4 regions of the Tepidibacillus sp. HK-1 genome follow, and region 4 is predicted to be linked to each of the others. Evidence: riboswitches for the same ligand, from Rfam matches in the RefSeq annotation. Region 4 holds a riboswitch; each other region holds the start of a gene.
What was found. Region 4 has a riboswitch for S-adenosylmethionine ahead of BEN26_RS00615 (O-acetylhomoserine aminocarboxypropyltransferase/cysteine synthase family protein). Riboswitches for the same ligand answer to the same signal wherever they lie in the genome.

Region 1: it holds a riboswitch for S-adenosylmethionine, as region 4 does, so the genes downstream of both, BEN26_RS01180 (methionine ABC transporter ATP-binding protein) here and BEN26_RS00615 (O-acetylhomoserine aminocarboxypropyltransferase/cysteine synthase family protein) in region 4, are expected to answer to the same signal.
Region 2: it holds a riboswitch for S-adenosylmethionine, as region 4 does, so the genes downstream of both, BEN26_RS04585 (ABC transporter substrate-binding protein) here and BEN26_RS00615 (O-acetylhomoserine aminocarboxypropyltransferase/cysteine synthase family protein) in region 4, are expected to answer to the same signal.
Region 3: it holds a riboswitch for S-adenosylmethionine, as region 4 does, so the genes downstream of both, metH (methionine synthase) here and BEN26_RS00615 (O-acetylhomoserine aminocarboxypropyltransferase/cysteine synthase family protein) in region 4, are expected to answer to the same signal.

What each region holds. Positions count from the first base shown of each region.
Region 1 is NZ_BDGM02000002.1:43,934-47,072, reverse strand. Features, by position in the region: gene BEN26_RS01190 (MetQ/NlpA family ABC transporter substrate-binding protein) at 1-307, opposite strand, end outside; gene BEN26_RS01185 (methionine ABC transporter permease) at 332-988, opposite strand; gene BEN26_RS01180 (methionine ABC transporter ATP-binding protein) at 975-2,003, opposite strand; SAM riboswitch class I at 2,091-2,203, opposite strand; gene BEN26_RS01175 (hypothetical protein) at 2,327-2,782, opposite strand; gene BEN26_RS01170 (hypothetical protein) at 2,999-3,139, shown strand, end outside.
Region 2 is NZ_BDGM02000006.1:88,120-91,258, forward strand. Features, by position in the region: gene BEN26_RS04580 (ABC transporter permease) at 1-816, opposite strand, end outside; gene BEN26_RS04585 (ABC transporter substrate-binding protein) at 831-1,868, opposite strand; SAM riboswitch class I at 1,972-2,075, opposite strand; gene copZ (copper chaperone CopZ) at 2,170-2,376, opposite strand; gene BEN26_RS04595 (heavy metal translocating P-type ATPase) at 2,457-3,139, opposite strand, start outside.
Region 3 is NZ_BDGM02000002.1:90,402-93,540, forward strand. Features, by position in the region: gene metH (methionine synthase) at 1-1,809, opposite strand, end outside; SAM riboswitch class I at 1,923-2,024, opposite strand; gene BEN26_RS01400 (M23 family metallopeptidase) at 2,080-3,066, opposite strand.
Region 4 is NZ_BDGM02000001.1:116,779-119,917, reverse strand. Features, by position in the region: gene BEN26_RS00620 (CoA-binding protein) at 1-221, opposite strand, end outside; gene BEN26_RS00615 (O-acetylhomoserine aminocarboxypropyltransferase/cysteine synthase family protein) at 285-1,571, opposite strand; SAM riboswitch class I at 1,636-1,740, opposite strand; gene BEN26_RS00610 (helix-hairpin-helix domain-containing protein) at 1,781-2,425, opposite strand; gene BEN26_RS00605 (DUF2533 family protein) at 2,503-2,772, shown strand; gene leuS (leucine--tRNA ligase) at 2,852-3,139, opposite strand, start outside.

The DNA of each region.
Region 1 (3,139 bases), on a different contig from region 4:
ACTCAAGATAAGGAACGTGTTGGAAGTAGTTTGCATCAATTTGTTTTTCTGCTAGATCTGTATTTGGTAAAACATAATCTTGATATTCAACAATATCTAATTTAATTCCTTGCTTTTCTAATAAAGGTTTAACGACTTCCAAAATCTCTGCATGTGGTACAGCTGTAGCACCCACTTTTAAAGTCACTTCTTGTTGTTGTCCACCATTTTCACTTGCACCTTGCTGTTCATTAGTTGAACCTGAACCACAAGCGGCTAAAGTTAAACTTAATACTGCAATTAAAAATAAAGCTAAAAACTTTTTCATTTTAAAAAGCCCCCTTATATAATTTTATTTTTTATCTAAAACTTTGGAGAGATAATCTCCAAAACTTTGAACGATTTGAACAAGAATTAAAATAACGGCTGTGGTAACCAGCATAACTGGCATGTTATATCGTTGGTACCCATAGCGGATTGCCATATCACCTAGTCCACCACCACCTACAACACCTGCCATAGCTGAGTAACCAATTAAAGTAACCAAAGTTACTGTAATTCCAGATACAATGGAAGGTAAACTTTCAGGCAAATAGACTTTTCTTATGATTTGCCAGTTACTAGCCCCCATAGATATCGCTGCTTCAACCACTCCCCGGTTCACTTCTCGCAAAGAAGTTTCAACCAAGCGAGCGAAGAAAGGAGCAGCACCGATAATTAAAGGTACAGATGCAGCAGTTGGGCCAATACTGATTCCTACAATAAATCTTGTAAAGGGAATCAATAAGACAATCAAAATAATAAAAGGTATCGATCGAAAGATATTAACGATTGCAGCAATCACTTTATTGATTGTCCCATCTTGTAATATTTGGCCTTTGTCGGTTAAAACAAGTAAAATGCCTAACGGCGTTCCTAAGATAACGGTAAATAGTCCAGATAATCCAACCATATACAAGGTTTCCAAAGTGGCTTGCCATAGCTGTAGCCATTCTCTATCCGTTAACACTTTGAACCACCTCCACTTCTACCTGGCAAGACTCTAAGAATTTAATTGATTCTTTTAGTTTTGCTTCAGAGGTTTGAACTTGAATATAAAGTGAGCCATAAGAAGCACCTTGAACATATTGGATATTTCCCTCTAAAATATTGACTTCAATTCCCAAGGTTTGTACCCATTTACTAATAATCGGTTGACTAGCTGTTTCTCCAACAAATGTACATTTTAAAATAAAACTATCTTTGTCTAATGGCAAATGCTCAATCGTCTCTTTTGTCCTTTGATGTTCAGTAACTTGTTTTACAAATTCTTTCGTTATTTCTTGTTTCGGATGAGTAAAAACCTCTAGAACAGGACCTTCTTCAACAATTTCCCCACCATCGATCACAGCAACTCGCTGACAAATCTTTTGAATGACATGCATTTCGTGAGTAATTAAAATGATAGTGATTCCCATTCTTTTATTGATCTCTTGTAGCAATTCTAATATAGAATCGGTCGTCTTCGGATCTAGTGCTGATGTGGCTTCATCACTTAAAAGTACTTTTGGGTTATTCGCCAAAGCTCTTGCTATCCCTACTCGTTGCTTTTGTCCACCACTCAACTCAGAAGGATATGCATTGGCTCGCTCTGTCAACCCAACCAAATCGATCAATTCTTTTACCCTCTGATCGATCTCCTTTTTAGGAACCCCTGCGATTTCGAGTGGGAAGGCAATATTTTCTGCAACTGTTCTTGACCAGAGTAAGTTAAAGTGCTGAAAAATCATCCCGATTCCTTGGCGGGCTTTGCGTAGTTCTTCTGGTCGTAATTGATCCATCCTTTGCTCATCGATCCAAACTTCACCTTCTGTTGGACGCTCCAACATATTGATTAAACGGATTAAAGTACTTTTCCCTGCTCCGCTATAACCGATAATGCCATATATTGCCCCTGATTGAATATCCAAGTTAATCTCTTTTAATGCAACCACTTCTTGAGTTTTGGACTTAAATATTTTTTTTACTTTATGAAGCTTTATCATCTATTCACCAACTTCTACTTTCTTCTCAATAAGAAAAGCCCCTTCTGAAAGCATCAGAAAGGACCAGATTATTCGTACAAGTTCCTTCCCTCATCTTTCAGAACATGATTGTTCTGCAGGAATTGGCACCTTACCATGTATTTCTACATGTTGGTTGCCGGGTTTCATTGGGCCAGTCCCTCCACCTCTCTGGATAAGGAGATATCCATTTATTCACTTTAAACCATTTACGCATTTCAATGCATTAAACACTATACGAATATTAACATCTGCTACAAGCCTATGTCAATTGTTTTTTATTGTTAATTTTCTCCAAACTATAACTAAATTGCATTTGTCTTTTTTGAACGCCTAGAAATAAAATCAATTTTTTTCGCTAATAAATATAGGCTTTTTGTGGAGTTGGATTTGATGGTAATTTTGCTGGTACTTATCATTTGGCGATAACAATGGATGGTTAGTTTTGTAGGTTCATATTTTACAGAATGAATCGCTTTAGCTGGTAAATCAATATAAGCATATTTAGGTTCTAAAAAGCCAATAAATATGCTTTTGCTGTATACGATGATATCCATTTCTGCCAAAAACCGCTGGTAGTCTGTCATCATTTCTTTAATCTTCCCCTGATACAAGATAAAATCAAAGCCATCCGTTTGTAGGGGAATGACATTAGACTGTTTCTTTTCTACGGTTTTTGGTTTTTCAATATAAAAGTAATACCCTAAAACAAGGAGGAGGAGCACAAAAAAAGAGGTGATAAACCAAGTTGCTAAACTCATTGTTTTCTCTCCTTTCATGGGTTTTATATAGTTATTTCTACCTTGCCCGTTATAATCATCCCTTATTCTGTTCTAACATTGCCATTATTTGTTGAAAAGTAATAGCTAATTTTTGAAAAATAGCGTATATTTAAAGAAAATAAACAGATAAATACGAATAATATAACTAAAGGAATAGGATAAAAGATCAACTGAGGATAAAGGGAGCGAATGAAAATGAAATTTGTTTGCCCTTTGTGTAATAAAAAAATTAACGATTTTGCTGGTCGCTGTGAAAAATTGATTGAATGGTTTTCAAACCTTGATGGAAAAGGATTATGGAGAATTCGTTATCTCAATCACTATGAATATCAATTC
Region 2 (3,139 bases), on a different contig from region 4:
CCACCGAAGAAATTTCCTTTTTAACTGCTCAAGAACAAGATGATCTAGAATGAGGGCGATCCCACCAATCACTACAATATTAAGAAGAACTCCTTCCATATCGGCAATTTCCCCTGCATAACTAATCGACCAACCAAGACCAACTGCTGCTCCTCCAACCATTTCACTAGCCACAAGCGATCTCCAAGCATTGCCAAAAGCAACTTGAGCACCTGTTAAAAAAGATGGAAAGGTTTCAGGCAGAAAAACTTTTGTTACTAATTGTTTTTTATTCGCACCTAATACCTTTGCTAGTTCGAGATGAGTGCGATTTATATTTTCTGTCGCATTAATCATCGCTAAAGCCATAGGAAAGAAACTGGCAATCGTGATCACGATGATAATAGGAAGATCGCCAAACCCAAATAAAATAACTAAAAATGGAATCCACGTTATTGGAGGGATTGATTGCAATATTGAAATTACATTTTTTAGATAGATTTTAAATCCCTTCGATAAACCAGACAATAAGCCAAATAAAGAACCTAGAAGACAAGCTAAAGGATACCCAATGATTAATCGAATTAGACTACTTTGAATACTGTCTAAAAATGCTGGATCTTTTACTTCACTAAGAAATCGCTGAAAGACTTTAACTACATCTGGTAATAAAAAGTTTGGTAAAAACCATGCGATAATTTGCCATATAACGAGTAGTGTAACAATCGCATAAACATATGGAAGTGTCGATTTTATACTTAGACGCTTGACCTTTTTATTCGGTTTTAATATGGTTTGATTAGCAATAGACTTGATGATTTGTGATTCTTTTTTCACTTGAAGTCACCATCTTAAGATTGTTTTTTGTTTTGCCAAGATAAATCAAGAATATCCTCTACATTTAGAGGTTTTGATAGCATTTGTTGATCTATCATCATTTGTACAATATCTTTCATTTGTTGAATATTTTCTTGAGTAATTTCCCAATTAAAGGTTTGAGCTTCAATTGCTTCAGCGATTAAGTCTACTGAATTGATTCTCCCATTTGTTGTATCGATGGTTTCTGTTTCAATAAAACGTTTTGCCAATATTTTTGCTGCTTCTTTTGGTTGATTTTCTAACATCTCAATCGCTTCTTTTTGAGCATCTAACATCTTATTTATCGCAATCTGTTTTTCTTGAAGAATTTTCCCTGAGGTTATCGCCACCATACATGGGAAAGGCCATTCTTCTCCAACATCATAAAGTGGCGTTACAGGAATGGTTTTACGAGCAATTCGATCATATGGTTCAAAGAGAAAAGCAGCATCTACTTTCCCAGCTGTTAAGGATTGGATCGCCACACTTGGTGAAACATAAACCATATTCACATCATTACGTGTAAGATTACCCTCTTTCAGTACAACACCATTTAGCACGATGTCTGCTGTGCTCCCTTGTTTCTGTGTAGCTAGTTGCTTTCCTTTCAAATCTGGTATCGTCTTAATATTACGATCACTTCGCACTAATAGACTGTGATAACCCATTTGCGCACCGCTGATTACTTTTAAATCAGCACCTTTATCAGCCCATGTAACAGCATTTGTAAATCCAAGCACCCCTGCGTCTAATTGCCCTCCAACAATCGCTTTAATCATCTCAGGCCCACTATTAAAGATTTGAACTTCCACTTCTAACCCATTCTTTTCATAAAAACCTGCATCATAAGCAAGCATCACTTGAGCATCATCCATCACGTTTAAATAACCAATACGTAGCTTTTCTTTTGTTTGTGGATTTGTATTTGCTTGCTGCTCCTTGTTTGCTCCACAGGCGGTTAAAAATAAAGAAATGATCATTACAAACATCCCTACCCACCGTAATCGGCGTGCCCCTAAAATTTTTACCAATTCCATTTCCCCCTTTAACGTATAAACTTGACTAATTTAGTCAGGATTGTCCTTGCATATTGCAAGAAAAAACACCTCATAAGAAGAGGTGTTAAGATAACTCTTCTTATCTTTCAGAACAAATTGTTCTGCTGGAATTAGCACCGTATCATACAAATCGGTTGCCGGGTTTCATTGGGCCAGTCCCTCCACCACTCTGGATAAGAACGTGATAATATGTAATTGATCATACTGTGATTCATAGAAAATCGTCAATCCATTAATGTGCTACAATCAAAAAGTTTTTTCATGATTATTCTAATTATGCAACAACATCATAGCCTTGGTCTTCGATCGCTTCTTTCATTTGTTCAAAAGTTACTTTTCCCTCATCGAAAGAAACCGTTACATTTTTGTTCTCAAGACTAACAACCGCATTGGAGACCCCTGCTAATTTTTTTAGTGCCCCTTCTACCGCCATTTTGCAATGATTACATGTCATACCTTCTACTTTAATTACTTTTTCCATTTAAAATCCCTCCATTATAGATGAATGATTATATGAAACCCTTGTTAGGGTAACAAACAATAGTCAATAACCTTGTTTTTTTAAAATTTAATATTTTTTAATCGTAAGGAGTTAAGAACGACTGAGACAGAACTCATTGCCATCGCAGCTCCTGCAATCCAAGGTGCTAATAGACCTGCCATTGCTACTGGAATACTAATTGAATTGTAGAATAAAGAAGCAAATAGATTCTGCTTAATATTTTTTAAGGTCTGTTTACTAATATAGATTGCATCTGCAACCCCTTTTAAGCTCCCACCAATTAAGGTAACATCGGCTGCTTCAATCGCTATATCTGTTCCAGTTCCAATTGCCATCCCTACATCTGCAGTAGCTAATGCTGGAGCATCATTGATGCCATCGCCAACCATGGCAACTGTATATCCTTGAGTTTTTAAGGATTCAACTTCTTTTGCCTTATCTTCAGGCATTACTTCTGCACGAACTTCATCAACACCCACTTCTTGAGCTATACTTTTTGCGGTACGTTGATTATCCCCGGTAATCATCACGACTTTGATACCCATTTCTTTTAATTTGGCAATGGCTTCTTTTGAGTCAGCTTTTACCGTATCAGCCACTGCAAGGATTCCTAATAATTTATCAGGAGTAGCAACTAAAACAACTGTTTTCCCTTGTGCTTCTAATTGGGCCATTTTTTCTTCAATAGCTGCTGGATCAAGTCCAATTTCTCTTACTAATTTACGTGTTCCCACATAAACCA
Region 3 (3,139 bases), on a different contig from region 4:
AAGGGTTTGTTTATTTGTGTTAAAAATCAATTGTTCAGCTAATTGTCTTTCTTCCTCTGGAATGGAAGCATAGCGTTGAAGCTTTTGTGTATTCACAATAGCATAATCTAGGCCGGCACGTGTTGTATGGTAAAGAAAAACAGCATTTAATACTTCACGACCAGCAGGGGGTAACCCAAAGGAAACGTTACTAATGCCAAGAATGGTTTGACATTCAGGAAAAGCTTCCTTGATTTGTTGAATTCCCTTAATCGTTTCTTTTGCAGATCCAATATATGCTTCATCACCTGTTCCTATTGGAAAGACTAATGGGTCAAAAATAATGTCTTGAGGATTTACTCCATATTGATGAACAAGCAAATCATAAGAACGTTTAGCTATTTCTAATTTTCTTTCACTCGTAACAGCCATTCCCTTTTCATCAATCGTTCCAACAACAACGGATGCACCATATTGTAAAATGAGTGGGACGATCTCCTGAAAACGTCTTTCGCCATCTTCTAAATTGATTGAATTGATGATGGCTTTTCCTTGAGAATATTTTAGAGCAAGCTCAATTACCTTTGAATCGGTTGAATCAATCATAAACGGTACTTTGACTTTATTGACTACATATTGTAGGAACTGCTCCATGTCGAAATACTCATCACGGTCAGGATTGGCCAAACAGATGTCGATCACTTGTGCGCCGCCTTTTACCTGAGCACGGGCAATCTCAGAGGCTTCTTCATACTTACCGTCTGCAATCAGGTCCCGAAATTTCTTAGAACCGATCACATTCGTTCGTTCTCCTACAAAGAGGGGACGATTTTCTTTTTCTAAAAAAACTGGCTCAATTCCTGACACGGCAGGGAGATGTTCCTTTTGAAATCGTCTAGGTTTAAATTCTTTTAATGTTTCTGAAAGAGCTTTGATATGATCTGGTGTAGTGCCACAGCATCCACCTGCAACGTTTAACCAACCTTGTTTTGCAAATTGCGACATCTTCTCAGCTAAGGCTTTGGGAGACTCGTGGTAATGACCATCTTCATCTGGTAATCCGGCATTAGGATAACAACTAACTGCACTTGTAGCTAATTGCGAGAGGGAACGGAGATGATCACGCATGAATTCAGGCCCTGTTGCACAGTTTAGTCCTATGGAAATGGGCTTCAAATGTTCTAAGGAGATGTAGAAAGCTTCAATATTTTGACCAGCAAGAGTGGTACCCATCGGTTCAATCGTGCCTGAAATCATAACAGGTAATTCTACTTTACATTCTGCAAAAGCTTTTTGAATTCCTATTCCAGCTGCTTTCACATTAAGTGTATCTTGTGCAGTTTCTAACAAAAGTAAATCTACACCACCGATGATTAATCCTTTTGCTTGTTGATAATATGAATCCGATAATTGATCAAATGTAATCCCACCTGTAACAGAAAGGGTTTTGGTTGTTGGCCCCATGGAGCCAGCGACAAAGCGTGGCCATTCGGGGGTAGAAACTTGATCAACAGCTTCTTTTGCAATCTTTGCTGCAGCAAGATTGATTTCTTCAGTTCGGTCTTCAAGTCCATATTCTGCTAATACAACTGGGGTAGCTCCAAAAGTATTCGTTTCAATGATGTCTGCTCCTGCTTCTAAATAGGTAAGATGGATATGTTTAATTAGATCTGGACGGATTAGATTTAAGATTTCATTGCAACCTTCGTATTGATCTCCACCAAAGTCTTTGGCAGTTAATTGAGCATTTTGCAGCATTGTACCCATTGCACCATCAAGAATGAGGATTTTTTGCTCCATTTGTTGTTTTAAACGATCTATTTTGTTCATTGTTTCTCCCTCCTCATAATATGGAGATGTATACATATAATATACATTCCCTAGGAATCTTATAATGAAAAAACCCTCACCAAAATAGGAGAGGGCTACGTGTATTCACGATTCTCCTATCTTCCAGAAAAATTCTGCTGGAATTAGCACCATGGTCATTCGACCGGTTGCTGTGGTTTCGTAGGGCCAGATCCCTCCACCACTCTGGATAGAAGTGAAGTATGCTTTTGTTATTTCTTCTAGTTTGTACGAGAATCAGCAAATTGTCAACTATTTTCTTTTTCTTTCCCAAACACGTAAATAAGGGGTAGGGTCAAATGCCCACTCATGACGGCCATTATATTTATACATACCAAAATGTAAATGAGGGGGGAATTTTCCTTGCGTACCTGGAGAGCCATAACCAGAACTTCCAACATATCCGATGACATCACCTGGTTTGACAATATCTCCTTCTTTTAAGCCTTTTTTAAACCCTGTTAAATGAGCGTAGTAATAATAAATATTGTTTGTATCTCTTATTCCAACACGCCACCCCCCATATTTATTCCAGCCTAGGACTTCAACATACCCATAAGAAACACTTCGTACTGCTGCACCATAAGAAGCGAAGATGTCAGTCCCTTCGTGCATTCTTCGCCCTCCCCAGCCTCTTGTATCTCCCCATGTACTTCGATAGGAGTAACTGTTCCATTTGGGAATTGGGAAAACCCGTTCTGCTAATTGAAGGGTATTAAAGGTTTTGTAGATGAGGGCGATTTCATCAATGATTTTGGCTGTTAACTCGCTTTGATAATAATCCATTAAAGCATTCTTGAGGCTATCTTTTGTCGTCCCATACCGACTTAGATAATTTAAAAAAGCAACAAGAACATCAGCATCATTATTTCGATCAGCTAAACCATCCCCATCCCCATCTACACCAAAACCATTAAAAAACTGAATTCGCATTGGATTTTGATCTTCGGGATTTGGATTGAGAAAACCGGCCCATTTTTCTTTTGAAAAATAGATGCTGATTAGACCTTTTTTTATAGGAAGATCCTGCCTGACAGGTTGAATATTTCTTTCATACTGATCAATGGCTGCAATATAGTACCATGGGATTTGATAAATATTATCCATGGTTTTATATAGCTCCATTCTCGTTTGAAACAGATCGTCTTGTTCTCCTTTAGCTAAACTCTGTATAGGAATCGTTGAAACTAAGCTGATAATTATTAAAGTGCATATTAATCGTTTGTTTAACAGTCTCATTTCCATCTCTCCAAAATCATCTTTAGTTCAATTCATTTAAATAGTTTTTAAAAAAGTTTCCTTTTCTATGTAT
Region 4 (3,139 bases):
TCGACTGTCCCTTTAATTTCTTTTAAGGAGGCAACAGCTTTTACTCCTAATACTTCATCGATGGTTGGATTGACTGGAATAATCTCAAAACCATGATTTAATAAATACTCAGCCACTCTATAGCTATCACGATCAGGTTTATTGGATAATCCTACAATTGCGATACGTTTTGTTTCTTGAATCAGTTCTTTGATTTGTTCATTTGTTGTTAAAAGACTCATGGAAAGCTCCCCTTTTTATCATTTACCTATACAATATTGTATTTCTTAGGAATAAGTCAATAATTATTCTGCTAGAGCCTGTTCAAGATCAGCTAATAAGTCATTAATATCTTCGATTCCAACAGATACTCGAACTAAATCATCTGATACACCTGCAGCTATCTTTTGTTCGTTTGTTAACTGGTGATGAGTTGAACTACTTGGATGGATAACTAAGGATCTAACATCACCTACATTTGCAGCATGGGTAAATAATTGAACCTTATCGATGAAGCGTTTTGCTGCTTCATATCCACCTTTTACACCAAAGGTCAGGATACCTCCTTGCCCATGATCTAAATATTTCTTGGCTAAGGTATAGGTTGAATGATTCTCTAAACCAGGATAATTCACCCATTCAACTTGCGGATGCTGAGATAAAAAGTTTGCTACAGCTAACGCATTTGTACTATGTCTTTCCATGCGAAGAGAAAGCGTTTCTAACCCTTGAATTAACAGAAATGCATTAAATGGTGCCATGGTTGCACCAATATCCCGATTTAATTGTGCCTTCAATTTTGTAATATATGCCTGTTCTCCGACATGTTCTATATAGCTTAGTCCATGGTAGGCAGGATCTGGATCGCTTAATCGCTTAAATTTCCCATTGTCCCATGGAAATTTTCCACTATCTACGACAACTCCCCCGATCGTATTACCATGCCCTCCAATATATTTGGTTGTGGAATGGATCACAAGATCTGCCCCAAAATCAAATGGACGTAATAATACAGGGGTTGCAAATGTATTATCCACAATCAATGGAACTCCATTTTGATGTGCTAAATTAGCTAGTTCCTCTATATCTGGAACATCTAAAGAAGGATTACTAATGGACTCAATATAAAAGGCTTTTGTTCTTTCATTCACATGCTTTTGCCATTGATCTAAATCATTTTGATCTACAAAATGAATCGTAATTCCTAATCTTTGTAATGTATATGTAAATAAGGTGATGGTACCCCCATACAAGTTTTTGGAAGCAATGATTTCATCTCCAGTTTCAGCAATATTAAGAATAGATAATAATGCTGCCGATTGTCCAGAAGCAGTAACTAAGGCACCTACTCCTCCTTCTAAAGCTGCCAAACGTTGTTCTAATAGATCTGTTGTTGGGTTACTAATTCGGCTATAAATATTACCTTCTTGTTCCATATTAAACAGGGCAGCAGAATGCTCTGAATTCTCAAATTGGTAGGCTGCCGTTTGATAGATTGGAACATTTGTCGCCCCTAAGTGTTTACTTGCAGTATACCCTCCATGAATTGCTAATGTTGCTAGTCCTTTCTCTTCTTTCCTTAATTCTGTCATTTTTAATTCCTCCTTAGAAAAAAATAAAACCTCTTTCAAAGAGAAAGAGGTGTAAAACCTAATTCTCTTATCTTTCAGACTTTCGTCTGCTGGAATTAGCACCTTCACAATTAACTTGTGGGGTTGCCGGGCTTCTTCGGGCCAGTCCCTCCGCCACTCTGGATAAGAGTTTATTATGTAATTGTAAAATATTATAACACATTATTCTGTTAATGCACTGAAATTTTTTCTTTTATTTGTTCAAAAGTTTTTTGGCCGATTCCTGGCACATTCATCAGATCTTCAATCGTCTGAAATTTACCTTGTTTTGTTCGGTATTCTATAATAGCTTTTGCCTTAGCAGGACCAATTCCATCTAATTGCATCAGCTCTTCTTCACTTGCTTGGTTGATGGAAATTGTTTCAGCATTTGATTCAAAAGATACACCTAATCCAGAAGATACACCATTTAGTGTTTCTCCTTGAACAGGGACAAAAATGACCATTTCATCTGCGATTTTTTGAGCTAAATTGACTTGGTTTAAATCTGCATTTGCTAAGGTCCCTCCAGCAAGATCTAACGCTTCTTTTACCCTTGACCCCTCTGTTAATTGGTAGATTCCTGGTTTTGCTACTGCTCCTTTCACATCAACTACTATCTTCTTAGGATTTGTCATTTCCGTTTGCTTTACTTCTCCTTGTGGGGTATCCCCTTTTTCGGTGGATAACTCAACTAAAGGTTCATCCGCAAACGTAGGTGGCTGTTTTTGATGATAAGAGATGTATTGACTAATGATGATAAGTAAAAAAATAATCAACAGTCCGAGTAAGACTTTTTCTCTTTTTGTAAACCGTATATTTGGGAGACTTCCCATTCTTCTTCCCCTTTCTACTACTGCATTTTTTTAATTATTGATATAAAATAATAGAATCAAAAGGTTGAGGTGATAAAATGAATAGCGTTCATTTGGAAATATCAAAAAAAGTAAATGAAAAAGTTCATGCCATCGAAGTATATAAACAAATGGATCAGCAGCGTGAACGGATTATAGATGAATTACTAACCGAATATAAAATAGGAAAAAATGTAGATTTAACTAAGTTAAATCAATGGACTAATGAAATGAATCGATACGCACTAAAGAATCAGCTTCCTTCTCGAAAAGAAGTAACAATGGAAATGTTCACAGCATATGCGAATAAAATGAAAACACATTCCTAATATTTGATAAAAAGCATAAATTTCCTGCTTTTTGTACAAAAAGACTACTGGTTTGTCCAGTAGTCTTTCTTATGATTTATTAGCTAACAACAATATTGACCAGTTTTCCTGGAACGACAATCACTTTACGGACTTCTTTACCAGCCTTCCATTCTTCTAATCTTGGATCAGAAAGAACTTCCTTTTCTAACTCCTCTTTGGAATAGGAAGTCGGAACAACCATTTTTCCTTTGATTTTTCCATTGATTTGTACTGCAATTTCCACTTCATCTAACACTAAATACTCTTCTTGATATGTTGGCCATTTTTCTTTATGAATACTTTCCCTTTGTCCCATCATTTGCCACAATTCTTCTGCCAGATGTGG